DNA from 4 places in the Paenibacillus sp. 37 genome. Region 4 is predicted to be linked to each of the others. Evidence: riboswitches for the same ligand, from Rfam matches in the RefSeq annotation. Region 4 holds a riboswitch; each other region holds the start of a gene.

Region 1 (3,174 bases), 3.1 Mb from region 4:
ATGTGGTGATCCCCTGAACGCCGTGTTCGTTTGCTTGCACACGTATATCCTGTATGTCCTCCATAACCCGTGCTCCCAATGCTTGAGCGGATTCGGCGTATGCCTTCGTTAGATGGATTGGAAGAATTTCACTCTCGTAAGGTCTGTAATAGGCTCCATACGTATCTCTGTTGAGCCATGATGCCTCCTGTTGCACAACGGAACGATCCCACCATACCTCATCAGTAGAAGCAGACAACGCAGACTTCCGATTGTCCTTATACCTACTTAATTCACTGTATGAACGAAAAGGAGTTAGGAATCCCTGGCGTTGCAGGCCAGTCTCTACCTCACTGAGTGTAGCCATTAGCACCTGTTGTTCGATAAGTAACTGTCTACTCTGCCTGGCGAGCTTAGCCATCAAAGGATGAGCAAAATCCTCACTATCTGCCGCCAGCATTCCAGCCGCCGCGCAAGAAGTGCCTCCTGCAATCGCCGAACGCTCCAGCAACAGCACATCCTGTCCACGGGAAGCAAGCTCATATGCGATGGCACATCCAACAACGCCTCCGCCTACAATAATCGTTTCTGCATGAATCTTATCCGGTCTATCAGTAATGATCTTTTTCATCCTCTCATCTCCTTGATTCAGCGGCTCAGACCTTCTGTAGCAACGATACCCTGCCTTAATAATGCAGCCGCCCGATCCGGGGAAACGCTCGCCCATACATTCGAGATCACAGCAACTCCCTGTGCGCCTGCAGAGCGAATAGCGTGAATGTTTCCCGGTTTGATTCCCCCAATCCCCATGACAGGAATGGAGACACCAGAGCACACTTCAGCCAGAGCATATAATCCTCTTGGTTCAAGATCAGGCTTACTGTTGGTTGAGTAGACATGCCCGAAGAAAAGGTAATCGGCTCCCCGTTCTTCAGCGATTTTTGCCTCATCGATTGAATGAACAGATACACCCAGACGAATTCGCTGGACATTGCTTATAACAGCAGGGTTGTAGTTACGTATAGCCTCTTGCCCCCAATGTACACCGCCATAGATGTCATTCTGTGGTGGCAGTTCTGAACCATTGATAACGATGCGACAAGATGGAACGCCAACACCACGCAGACTTTCAGCCCAACCGATCTTTTGTTGCCATGAGAGTTGTTTCTCTCGTATATGGATGTAGTCCACCCATGGCCAAACGTCCTTTGCAGCTTTTACAAAAGATGCTTGATTCCCTACACCCGTAGATACAACATGCAGTTCAAATGATCCGTGTACACGTTCATGAGAAATTACCGTACTGTTCATCTCCTTCCAGGCGTGAATGCTATGAAAACACAAAAAAGCCACTCCCGTAGGGGAGTGGCTGCGTGTTAATTATAGGACCAGATGACTGACTGAAGCATACAGTTCATTTCGTGTAATAAAGCTATAGACCTTATAGCCTTAACGTTATACACGCAACTGCATGTTTCAATTCGTTAAGCAGACGGTTGAAATCCTTTCGAATTGCCGTTGCTCACGTCATTCACTGAAACGCGCTCGCCACTTCCCTACGCTGGTATGATCCAGATCAGGTGCAAAGGGTCCGGAATCGCATTCTTCCATCTCAGCCGCATCGTGCGGCCCCCCTAGTGTTCATATGAAGTTGTAGCCTATGTTACCATAGACGGATTTTTTTGTCACCGTCATTTCTGTTAAACATGGTCTTGAATCTTCTAGTTTTTCTCAGACCATTCTTCGACATTCCATGTTTTGGTAACCCAACCCTCGTAGAAATCAGGTTCATGAGATACAAGTAACACCGTTCCCTTGAATTCTTGCAAAGCACGCTGCAACTCCGCTTTGGCTGTGACATCGAGATGGTTTGTCGGCTCATCGAATAAAATCCAGTTGCTTTCACGCATCAAAAGTTTGCATAAACGAACCTTGGCTTGTTCTCCACCACTCAGCATGTTAAGCGGACGGGTAATGTGCTCATTTTTCAACCCACAGCGAGCGAGATGACCCCGGACCTCATTCTGGGTCAAATGTGAAAACTCATTCCAGACGTCCTCGATAGGCGTGATATTTCCAGCACGAACTTCCTGCTCAAAATAGGCCGTTTCGAGATAATCTCCCAAAAAGGTCTTTCCACTGAGTGGAGATATTTTGCCTAGGATAGTTTTCAGCAGTGTCGATTTACCCACACCATTACAACCTACGATGGCAATTTTCTCACCACGTTCAATTGTCATCGTCATTTTGGGCAGCAAAGGATACGTATATCCAATTTCAAAATCAATGCCCTCAAAGACCGTTTTGCTGCTCGCGCGGGCATCCTTGAATTTGAACGTTGGTTTAGCTGCTTCATCCGGACGATCAATACGTTCAATTCTGTCCAGCTGTTTCTCCCGGCTCTTCGCTCGACCTGAAGTTGAAGCACGTGCCTTGTTACGCTGAATGAAATCTTCCTGTTTCTTGATGTACTCTTGCTGCTTCTCGTATGCATCAATATGCTGGGCTTTATTCATATCAGCCATCTCGAGGAACTTGTTATAGTTCGCTGCATATCTCGTTAATTTGGCAAATTCCAAATGATAAATGACATTTACGACTTCATTCATGAATTCCGTGTCATGGGAGATTAAGAGGAACGCGTGCGGGTAGTCCTTCAGGTAACGTGACAACCATTCAATGTGTTCTACATCCAGATAGTTGGTCGGCTCATCCAGCAAAAGCGCTGTAGGTTTCTCGAGCAAAAGCTTGGCAAGAAGCACCTTGGTACGTTGTCCACCACTTAGAGCTGCGACATCTCGATCAAGACCAATTGCGGACAAACCAAGACCATTGGCCATCTCTTCCACTTTTACGTCAATCAGATAAAAGTCGCCCTGTTCCAGTTGTTCCTGAATATCGCCCATCTCTTCCAGCAACTGCTCCAGCTTATCTGGATCTGCATCTGCCATCTGGTCCGTAATATTCATCATTTCTTTTTCCAATTCAAGCAACGGAAGGAATGCATCCTTAAGGACGTCACGAATGGTTTTGCCTGGCGTAAGCTTCGTGTGCTGATCCAGATATCCATAACGGACCTTAGGTGTCCATTCCACTTTTCCACTATCTTTAAGCAATTTACCGGTAAGGATGTTCATTAATGTTGATTTACCCACACCATTGGCACCAACAAGTCCTACGCGCTCTCCGGCAAGT
Region 2 (3,174 bases), 270 kb from region 4:
GCCAGTTCTGCCATCTGAGCTTCGTCATTGGCATCGTAGATACTGCCTGGACGAAGTCCATCTCCCAGCGAAAACGCCACATCATACCTTTTCATAATCTCGCAGATTTCTTCAAAATGAGTGTACAAAAAATTCTCCTGATGATGCGCCAGACACCATGCTGCCATAATGGACCCGCCCCGGGACACAATGCCTGTCATCCGTTTGGCCGTCATCGGGATATAACGCAGCAGTACACCTGCATGAATCGTAAAGTAGTCCACGCCTTGCTCTGCCTGCTCTATGAGTGTGTCACGGTACAACTCCCAGGTCAGCGCCTCCGCTTCGCCATTCACCTTCTCCAGCGCTTGATACAGCGGTACCGTACCAATCGGCACAGGAGAATTACGAATGATCCATTCCCGGGTCGTATGAATGTTTTTGCCTGTGGACAGATCCATCACGGTATCCGATCCCCAGCGTACTGCCCAAGTCATCTTCTCCACCTCTTCCTCGATGGAAGAGGATACGGCAGAGTTCCCTATGTTGGCATTGATCTTCACGTGAAAATGACGACCGATCAACATCGGCTCACTCTCCGGGTGATTGATGTTGGATGGCAGAATGGCCCGTCCACTCGCCAGCTCCTGACGTACAAATTCCGGTTCCACGCCCTCACGAATGGCGGCGAATTCCATCTCTGCCGTAATGACTCCCTGTCTCGCGTAGTGCATCTGGGTCACACAGCGTCCTGGCTGTGCCCGCAGCGGTTTGCCACGTAATCCGGGGTACTCTTCGGCGCCGGCTCTCTTCCCTCCGGGCTTCAGTCCGTTATCCTCCGGTTTAACCGTACGGCCCCGATAAGCTTCAACATCGCCGCGCTCTGTGATCCAACGGGTGCGCAGGGCTGGCAGACCTGCACGGATATCCGCATGAAATGCGGGATCGGTCATGGGGCCGCTCGTATCGTAGACACGCAGCGGTTCGTTATGCTCCACCCCTTGGGGAGTATTCGTGTCATGAAGGGCTATCTCACGCTCCGGTACAGCAATGTCCGACCGTGAGCCCTGAATGTAGACTTTGCGGCTGCCCGGAAAGGGCTGAACCCGTCCGGCCGCTCCTGTTTCTTTTTCCACCTGCTGACCGTTATGTTCCTGTTCCATCGCTTGTTGTCCCGTTTGATTTCCTGTACTCATGTTCGATTGTCTCCTCCTCAGTGTTCATCGCTTGTTTGGTTGGTATCGTCATTAGCTCGCTTACGTACCTGTCCCAAATCATGCGCAATGCAGAGAAGAAAGAGCGATCCTACGCCAGACCAGAGGGAGACATTATTCATGTACAGTTAACGACAGAACGGAGGCTACCACAGATCATGGATCTATGGTGACTTCTCTCTCATCATCCAAGCCCACTTTCGCAGGTTATTGAAAAAGAAGTCGATGGAGTACGTGCTATATCGCCCGTTCACTGTATATAAAAAAGCCGGTCCCCGAAGGAACCGACTTTTATGTCCATCACCAATAATGCACCTTCATGCGGCTCCTAAACGGAGCCCTACAAGGGTCACATCATATGGTGGTTGTGGTCATATCGCCGATTACTTCCCTACGCTGGTATGATCCAGATCAGGTGCAAAGGGTCCGGAATCTCATGCGATTCCGTCTCAGTCCGGACAATTCGGACTCCCCCAGTAACGTTAAAAGTTGCGGCATACATAAGCCGCCGTTCATATTCAATGAAGCTGACCCCGATGGGCAGTCCATTACAGAGTAGCGCAACCGGAACATAAAAACAACCTTTATATTCCAGAACACCAACTCAATTTGGAAAAAAACTTACATCAGCATCAGGATAACATGAGCCCCATCTGCGTAGCAGCATCCTTCAACACAGGTGCGTATTCATGCAATGTCTCCTGCGAAAGTCGGCTGACAGGCCCTGAGACCGAGAGAGCAGCTGCAATATTGCCTCGGCGATCCATAATCGGTACAGATACCGCGGCAGCTCCCGGCTCACGCTCCTCATAACTCGTCGCATATCCGTTATCCCGGATATCTCCCATTTGCGCCAAATACACCGCGGGATCAATAAACACCGGCCATTCCGGCCCGTTCATCAGTTCTTCACGATCCTCGTCCGTGGCAAACGCCATCAAAACTTTGCTGGAAGCGCCCACAGACAGCGGGAGTCTAACACCCACTGGAGCGACTCGGCGGATCGCCTGATCACTTTGCACAGCTTGAATCCGTATCCTTTCACTCCCATCACGCAAGTACAGACTTACCGTCTCCCCCAATCGATCTCTCAGTCGCTCCATCGCAGGCAGCAGCAGAATAGCGGGATCATCACTGCGGGACATATGAGCTGACAGCTCCCAGATTCGGATGCCAAGTCGGTACTTCTCTGTTGCTGCATCGCGGATCACGAACCCTCGATCCTCCAGCGTAGCCATCAAACGGTGCACTGTACTTTTGTGCAGGCCAATCTGGCTGGCAATTTCGGTGAGTCCCAGATCACTGCGTGTGGTAAAACATAATAATATATCCAGCGCCCGTTCCACAGCCCGGACGGTTAACTTTCGATCTTCCATGGCATAATGCCCTCCTCATGTTTCATCACATGAAACTTGGTTACATAAATTATATGAGAAACGGTCTCATCTGTAAACCAAAAAGAGCCAAAATTAAAATAGGCCAACGTGTAAATTTTTCCTTTTTATAAGACTTAATCCCCTGTAATTTACACACTAAGGTAATGTTACCCATATATCTTAAGAACTATATAACAATTGCGTAACAAATGCCCTCAATCAATTGACTTTGACTATATTGGAACATACGATAAAGATATATTACATTAAGATATCGCTCTGAAGCAGGCTCTGAAATCGACGCAATTCTCTTTTCATGTCGTTGTTATCTTCAACTGAACTTCAAAGGAGGGGCATTCATGTATCCAACATCCCAGAGCGAAGCCCCGCTGCAAACAAAAGTGTCCGATCTGCCCTCTTCCCTATCACCGAGGCTGATTCGGTTCAAACATATTATCGTAGCGCTGCTGCTCTCCGTTGTATTTTTTCTACTGTTTTGTTTTATTGCACTGCATGGTTATATCGCATGGGTATTATCCAATCCTACTGTAGCGCCGGTCTTCTCCAATCCGATGCAAGCCAAGAACATGAAGTACGAAGACATC
Region 3 (3,174 bases), 520 kb from region 4:
ACTTCGTGCATTTTGCGGACAACCTCCAGCAGTTCCTCCAGTTCCCCCTCCATCGTGGTGTCGAGCGGGTTCACCTGATATTTCAGGCCAGATTGCTGAATAACTTCAATGGCGCGATCTACATAAGGATATGAGTTCTCGCCATTAGGCGTTTTCGGAATAACCTGAATGCTAAGTAGTGTGCTTGCCATGAGAGATCACGGCTCCTTTCGTGATATATAAAATGAACTAATGACGGTTACACTTGCCACTTCGATGACAGAATAACCTTCCAATCGCTGTTATCCCCAGATTTTTTTGATTCCCTTTCTCTAAAGGGAAAATCCGGTGATAAAGGCGACCGCTTCGCTTTTTCACGTTATTTCTGTCCTCTCCGTCCTCGTGTAAATATTAAGTTCGTTTTATATGAGATATTTTATTGGGGTAAAAACGCGTTCGTATATGCTTTGCTCACGTCGACCTGTTCATCCAGCAGTTTTTTGCTAAACATCCAGTCGGTGTAGTTCTGCCATACTTCCTGTTTCTGTTCTCCCCAGCGCGGGGCGTCATCCGTGTACTTTGGACTAAGCCATTTCTGGCTTGCCAGGACCAAGTCTTTATCCAGATCCGGGACGGCCTTGATCAGAATATTCGCTGCGTCTTCGGGATGATCAATTGCGTATTGATATCCTTCTGAAGTGGCTTTCAGGAATGCTTTCACCAACTCAGGGTCGTTCTGAATCGTCTGCTCGTTTGTTACGAGAACAGGCGTGTAGTAATCCAGTGCATCTGAATAATCCTTCACATATAACATGTCGATCGGTTCTCCGCGCAGTTCAGCTTCAATCCCCGTCCAGGCGTAGAAAATCCACGCGAAATCAATATCCCGTTTCACTGCGGTGAAAAAGTCAGCGTCACCCATGTTAATGTTTTTTACTTTGGATACATCGGCTCCGTCGCCTTCCATAATGGATTGCATCACGGCTTCTTCCACAGGCGAACCCCAACCGCCATAGGTTTTCCCTTCAAAATCTTTCGGTGACTTGATATTCCGATCCGCCGGAGCAGCGAACCCGGATGTATTATGCTGAATAACTGCTGCGATGGAGACGAGTGGAACACCTTGTGTACGGGCTTGAGTTACACTTTCCTGATAACTTACGCCAAAAGGCACTTCATTCGAGGCAACCATCGTATCTGCGCCGCCGGCACCTGGCTGGACAATCTCCACATTCAAGCCTTCGGCCTTATAAAAACCTTGATCTACAGCTGCATATAAGCCGGTATGATTCGTATTTGGTGTCCAGTCGAGTACGACTTTAATATCCTTGAGGGCTGCGTTGTCACCTTCGTTGCTGCTCTCCGTATTCGTGTTGCCGTTCTGTTCTGCCGGGGCAGCTTCTTTACCGCCACATGCGGCCACGGTCACCAGTAGTACACATAAGAGCAACAGTCCCATTGTTTTACGCCATTTCATCTGTGATTCTCTCCTTCGGTATGTCCGGCCGATTGGCACGGGGTACTCCTTGGCTTCATATCCAATCATCTTGCATAAATCGACAGATTTATACCAGTTGGATCTGGATGACTTATTTTTGTTTCGATAAATAAAACAAAAAAAGCGTCCCGTAATCCGGGACGCGTGCAGGCGTTAGAGAGGTGGCGTTCAGCCAGAGGGCTGTGCCATTTCGATATACTCCGATTCCTACGCTGGCATGATCCAGATCAGGTCTAAGGGTTAGTATCTTGGTGGGATACACTCTCAGCCGGCCAATTCCGACTCCCCTGGGAAACTATGAAGTTACGGGCATTACTAGGTGTAATTATAGGCCAGAGGCCCATTCGTGTCCAGTCAGGAACTGGATGGGGACAGATATGAACTTATCAAACAGGCCTTTATACAGATGTATATCAGCCTGTTTAGATGTGTTATTTTCAATAATTATCATTGCGAATCATATAAGGAAATCTGGCTGAGTGTAAAAGCACCGGATAGTGGGTCATAGCCTAAGTGCTGAAGATCTGGAGGGCTCCCAACAAATACTTAGATCAAATCCGATGTTTGATATCTCGTCGCATAAGGGCTGCTTTCCCTATTTCAGTGATCAGCTTTTGCTCGTTTGACCTTGAGCGGTGCAGCTTGAGTAATTTAAACAACATAATTTAGATACAAAAGGAGATAGTACTGCTATACAAATAAATACTTTTACATACAAGTGGGGGAGTACTGAATGATCCTTAAAACCATAATCGCAATTATTTTGTCCTATAGTGTCTACGTTTTTTTCACGGCTTACCTTTTATTTTTGGTTCCGTCTCCATCGACTATTGAAAATACGGATATGCAAAAAACGTTAACAGAAGGAAGTACAACAGATCGCGTAATGCTCCTGGAGGACGGCTTTCAATCGGGTCAGGTGAGAATCCAGACCATTCGAGAGGCGAAAACAAGCATCGACCTGGCGTATTACTCCATCCAAAAAGGAAAAACATCTCAACTCTTTTTTGCTGCGTTATTCGATGCAGCTGATCGGGGTGTTCATGTTCGAATCATTTTAGACGGGATTTTTCACAGCATGCGCGGAGAGTTGCGTAATATTCCAGATGCCATTGCAGCTCACCCCAATGTGGAATTAAGATATTATGAACCACTCCACCTATTTATGCCATGGACATGGCATAACCGTATGCATGACAAGATCCTTCTTGTCGACAACACATATGGCATTATTGGCGGCCAAAATATTGGTGATAAATACATGGCATCGCAACCCCCAAAAGACTATGTATTCGATCGGGATGTCCTTGTTTACAATACAAACGATAATACGAACAGCACGGTTGTTGAAATGAAACAATATATAGATCAGTTATGGAACCATCCATTCACCAAACCAGAAAAACATGCAAAACGTCAGCATCATGCAAAGGGGCTAAAAGAGCTTTCTCAACTAGCTGAGTTATATCAAAAAGCTCAGGCTCAGAACGATCCTTTTGTTAAAGTGTTGCCAAAGGAATGGGTTCGAGGAGCGCTTCATTCCGACCACGTTGCTTTCATTCACAATCCAATTAAAAGGCTGTATAAAGACCCGATCATGTGGAGAACATTTGTTCATTTCGCCAATCAAGCAAAGTCGAAAGTGTACCTTCAGACGCCATATGCCATTCCTACCAAGAAAATGGAGAAAGCCGTAC
Region 4 (3,174 bases):
CCTGCTGTGCTGGCCCATCCGCCACAATCTTTCCTTCAGGTGATAAGACAATGATGCGGTCGACCATATCCACAATCTCGTTTATTTTGTGTTCAACGATGATGATCGTTTTGTCACTGGCGATCCGTTTAACGGTATCCCACACTTGGGAAGTACCCTCATCATCCAGCAGTGCAGTGGGTTCATCCAAAAACAATACCTCCGGGTCCATGGCAAGCATTGAAGCAATCGCGAGACGCTGCTTCATCCCCTGAGACATGGACTGGATCAATACACGATTCTGTTCAAAGGATAACCCCACTTGTTTCAGATAATATTCAATCAGCCCTGGCATCTTTTCACGCGGAATATTTCGGTTTTCCAGAACAAATGCGATCTCTTCATCCGTAAAGGACATACAGAACTGGGTATCCGGATCCTGAAAGACTACTCCTGCTCTGGCGGGAACCTGAATATCATCACATTTCATCGGAATTTCAACTGAACGTGGAATTAAACCGCTCAGAACTTGCAATAACGTCGATTTACCGGAGCCGCTTGGGCCAAGCAACAGCACTTTCTCCCCTTGACGCACAGAAAGAGACAAGCCTTGAAATACCAAGGCTTTCTCTCCCGGGAACTTGCATCTTAGATTTGTCACACTTACCGCTTGCGAATTCCCCTCTACGCTCATCTAATCCAGCGCCTCATAATCTTGTTTGGATACTGGTCTGAGTGAGCGTGTTACACCGGTCAGTTCCAATGCTTTGGCGAGATAATAAGCAAACACTCCTGCAATCAAGATGCTTCCGATGAAGCGTAATCCGATAAATAACGTATAATTCCAGGCCGAGAGTGAATCAATATACCCGTACTGATAATCCAGCAAAAGCGAAGCCGCTGCGGCTCCTATGGCTGCAAGACAGGTGACAAACAGGTTGGTTTTACGATACAAAAATGCGGCGAAGAATATCTCGGCTCCCAATCCTTGCAACAGACCGTATACAAGTGTGGACATGCCCCATTCACTGCCCAGAAAAGCACTTACCGTTGAAGCCGCAACCTCGGCTAGAATAGCCACGCCAGGTTTACGAATGATAACAAAAGCAAACGTGCCCGCCATAAACCACATGCCGTAGATCATCTGCTCCGCATGAACACCAAAGGGTTTCATCAAGTCATATGTAGGTCCCCATATCTTGTAGATCACCCCAAACACTACTGCGATCACGATGGTTACCAGAATATCCGTTAGTTTCAATCGCTTGTTGCCTGCTGTTGTTGCCATGTTCTCTACGTCCTTCCTTTGTTCCCTGTGGGAGTTGTAAAAGTGTGTGTTCAAAAAGACTGGTTGAACAACCTCTAAAAATAAACGAAAAAGCCTCCCCGGTTCCGGGCAGGCCTTACGTACAGTGTACAATCCTCACAATGATGTATTGGGTGGATGTCAAAAATACGGAATATCAACCAGCGCCCCTCCGTCATGGCAGATACACCACCACAGTTCAAAGAGGTCTGTTGTTCATCCACGTTCATTCTCACAATTCACCCTTACATATCGCAAATCCATGTTCTCTACGCTGGCATTACCCAGATCAGATGTACGGTCAGCGGCATAAGGCCACTCTCTCAGCCCAACTTCATTGAGCTCCCGGTTCACTTATTTCATTGCTTCTAATGTACATCAGATGGGTATTTGTGGCAATCCCTAGAAAAATCATCATGCTTCATTTGGGGTAACAGGGGAAAGAATCTGATGGTTCACTTTCCATAATATGAAACATTTAGGTTATGTAGTCCGTCTTAAACATTAGAAGGGAGATTGATAGTGATGAAAGATTACAATTCTGTTTGGCAGCTTAAAACATGGAAAATGGTCCTTGCCGCTTCGATACTCACCGCAGGTACGGCACCTGCCTTACTCTCATCCACTATGGCGGAAGCCGCAGCAACTAAACCTAAACCGACAGCTTATATTAACAATGTTCAAGCTCAATATGATGTTGTCATACGGCAGGGTATTACTTACGTGGCATTGACGGAGCTTCAATTCCTCGGCAACTATACGTTTGGTTACAATAACGAAACAAAAGAGATCAGCATTAGCACAGGCAGCGATAAGTATGTCCTTACACCTAACAGCAAAACAATGAAGAAAAACGGTCAGAATGCGACATTCTCCTCAGCGCCGATTCTGGTGAATGGTAAAGCGATGCTTCCGCTCCGTGCCATCGGTGAAGCTTTTGGTGCCAAGGTGCAGTGGAACCAGAAGGCCAAGGAAGCCTACATTTACACTACCGACGCTACGATTGTAAAAGAATATAACAGTTCCGATCTGACTGTGGCGCGTGAAGCCGCATTGCATCTGCCACGCTTCTCTGAACTGGGACAAGCACGTCTGGACATTCGCAATCCTTTAGGTCCGGTGGATTCATCCATTGAATACATCTTTGAGCAAGGTAAAAAAGATCGTTTCTTCGTTGTTGAGGATAACGATCTGATCAGTTATTATATCCTTAAAAATGGAAGTGCACTGCTACAATGGCAGGCTAACATTAGCAAAAATGCCGGAACCATCGTTGACCTGTTCTTTATTAAAAACAAAGCCGTTGCTGAAGCAGGGACTCGTCCTTCCGTAACAGGTCAAACACTCGTATCATTCAAGTACTCTCGCATGCTTGAAGAAACCTCTTACGAGATCATGAACAAATTGGGCTCTAGTGATACCGGTTCTGTTGTCCCCGAGAAAGGCAAAGTCATCGTTGAAGTTCCAGGAGAGAAATAGTCTGAGCATCCTCTATAAGACATTGCTCAGCAGAAATATTATCACATCTGCATTACAAAGAGCGCCCTCAAAGTCATTGTGGCAATGACCTTGGGACGCTCTTTTGGCGTTATATTTTAACTTCAAATTACAAGCGGAGCTTAAACTTTTACCAACTCCAGCGATTCAATCTCCTGTCTAATATTGCGTGTTCCCAGACTGGCTCGTTTTCCCTGAAGCAAACCCCTTGAACAACGTTGGTACTTTGGAATAACGGGTATTCGTAATTTTCCCTTGTGATGTGCTGCTGTCTGTACGCATAATCGAATCTTTTACATTAGAAATGTTGGAGTTATCCAGCGTCATGTTAACTGCGAAGGAAGTTCCACCATTTTGGCGAACCAGTTTGCCAATATCATCTGCACGGAAAT

What was found. A riboswitch is a leader RNA that binds a small molecule or an ion and turns the genes downstream of it on or off. The one in region 4 is predicted to bind thiamine pyrophosphate.
Region 1: another riboswitch for thiamine pyrophosphate. It lies ahead of F0220_RS17740 (thiamine phosphate synthase); the one in region 4 lies ahead of F0220_RS04640 (ECF transporter S component).
Region 2: another riboswitch for thiamine pyrophosphate. It lies ahead of thiC (phosphomethylpyrimidine synthase ThiC); the one in region 4 lies ahead of F0220_RS04640 (ECF transporter S component).
Region 3: another riboswitch for thiamine pyrophosphate. It lies ahead of F0220_RS02510 (ABC transporter substrate-binding protein); the one in region 4 lies ahead of F0220_RS04640 (ECF transporter S component).

The regions. Positions count from the first base shown of each region.
Region 1 covers NZ_CP043761.1:4,147,618-4,150,791, forward strand. Annotated here, with positions in the region: gene thiO (glycine oxidase ThiO) at 1-610, opposite strand, end outside; gene F0220_RS17740 (thiamine phosphate synthase) at 628-1,290, opposite strand; TPP riboswitch at 1,516-1,625, opposite strand; gene F0220_RS17745 (ABC-F family ATP-binding cassette domain-containing protein) at 1,701-3,174, opposite strand, start outside.
Region 2 covers NZ_CP043761.1:760,465-763,638, reverse strand. Annotated here, with positions in the region: gene thiC (phosphomethylpyrimidine synthase ThiC) at 1-1,142, opposite strand, end outside; TPP riboswitch at 1,565-1,678, opposite strand; gene F0220_RS03565 (IclR family transcriptional regulator) at 1,826-2,569, opposite strand; gene F0220_RS03560 (alpha/beta hydrolase) at 2,929-3,174, shown strand, end outside.
Region 3 covers NZ_CP043761.1:513,672-516,845, forward strand. Annotated here, with positions in the region: gene F0220_RS02505 (MTH1187 family thiamine-binding protein) at 1-191, opposite strand, end outside; gene F0220_RS02510 (ABC transporter substrate-binding protein) at 416-1,456, opposite strand; TPP riboswitch at 1,664-1,776, opposite strand; gene F0220_RS02515 (phospholipase D-like domain-containing protein) at 2,211-3,174, shown strand, end outside.
Region 4 covers NZ_CP043761.1:1,029,656-1,032,829, reverse strand. Annotated here, with positions in the region: gene F0220_RS04645 (ABC transporter ATP-binding protein) at 1-673, opposite strand, end outside; gene F0220_RS04640 (ECF transporter S component) at 674-1,267, opposite strand; TPP riboswitch at 1,535-1,645, opposite strand; gene F0220_RS04635 (copper amine oxidase N-terminal domain-containing protein) at 1,811-2,764, shown strand; gene F0220_RS04630 (pectate lyase) at 2,942-3,174, opposite strand, start outside.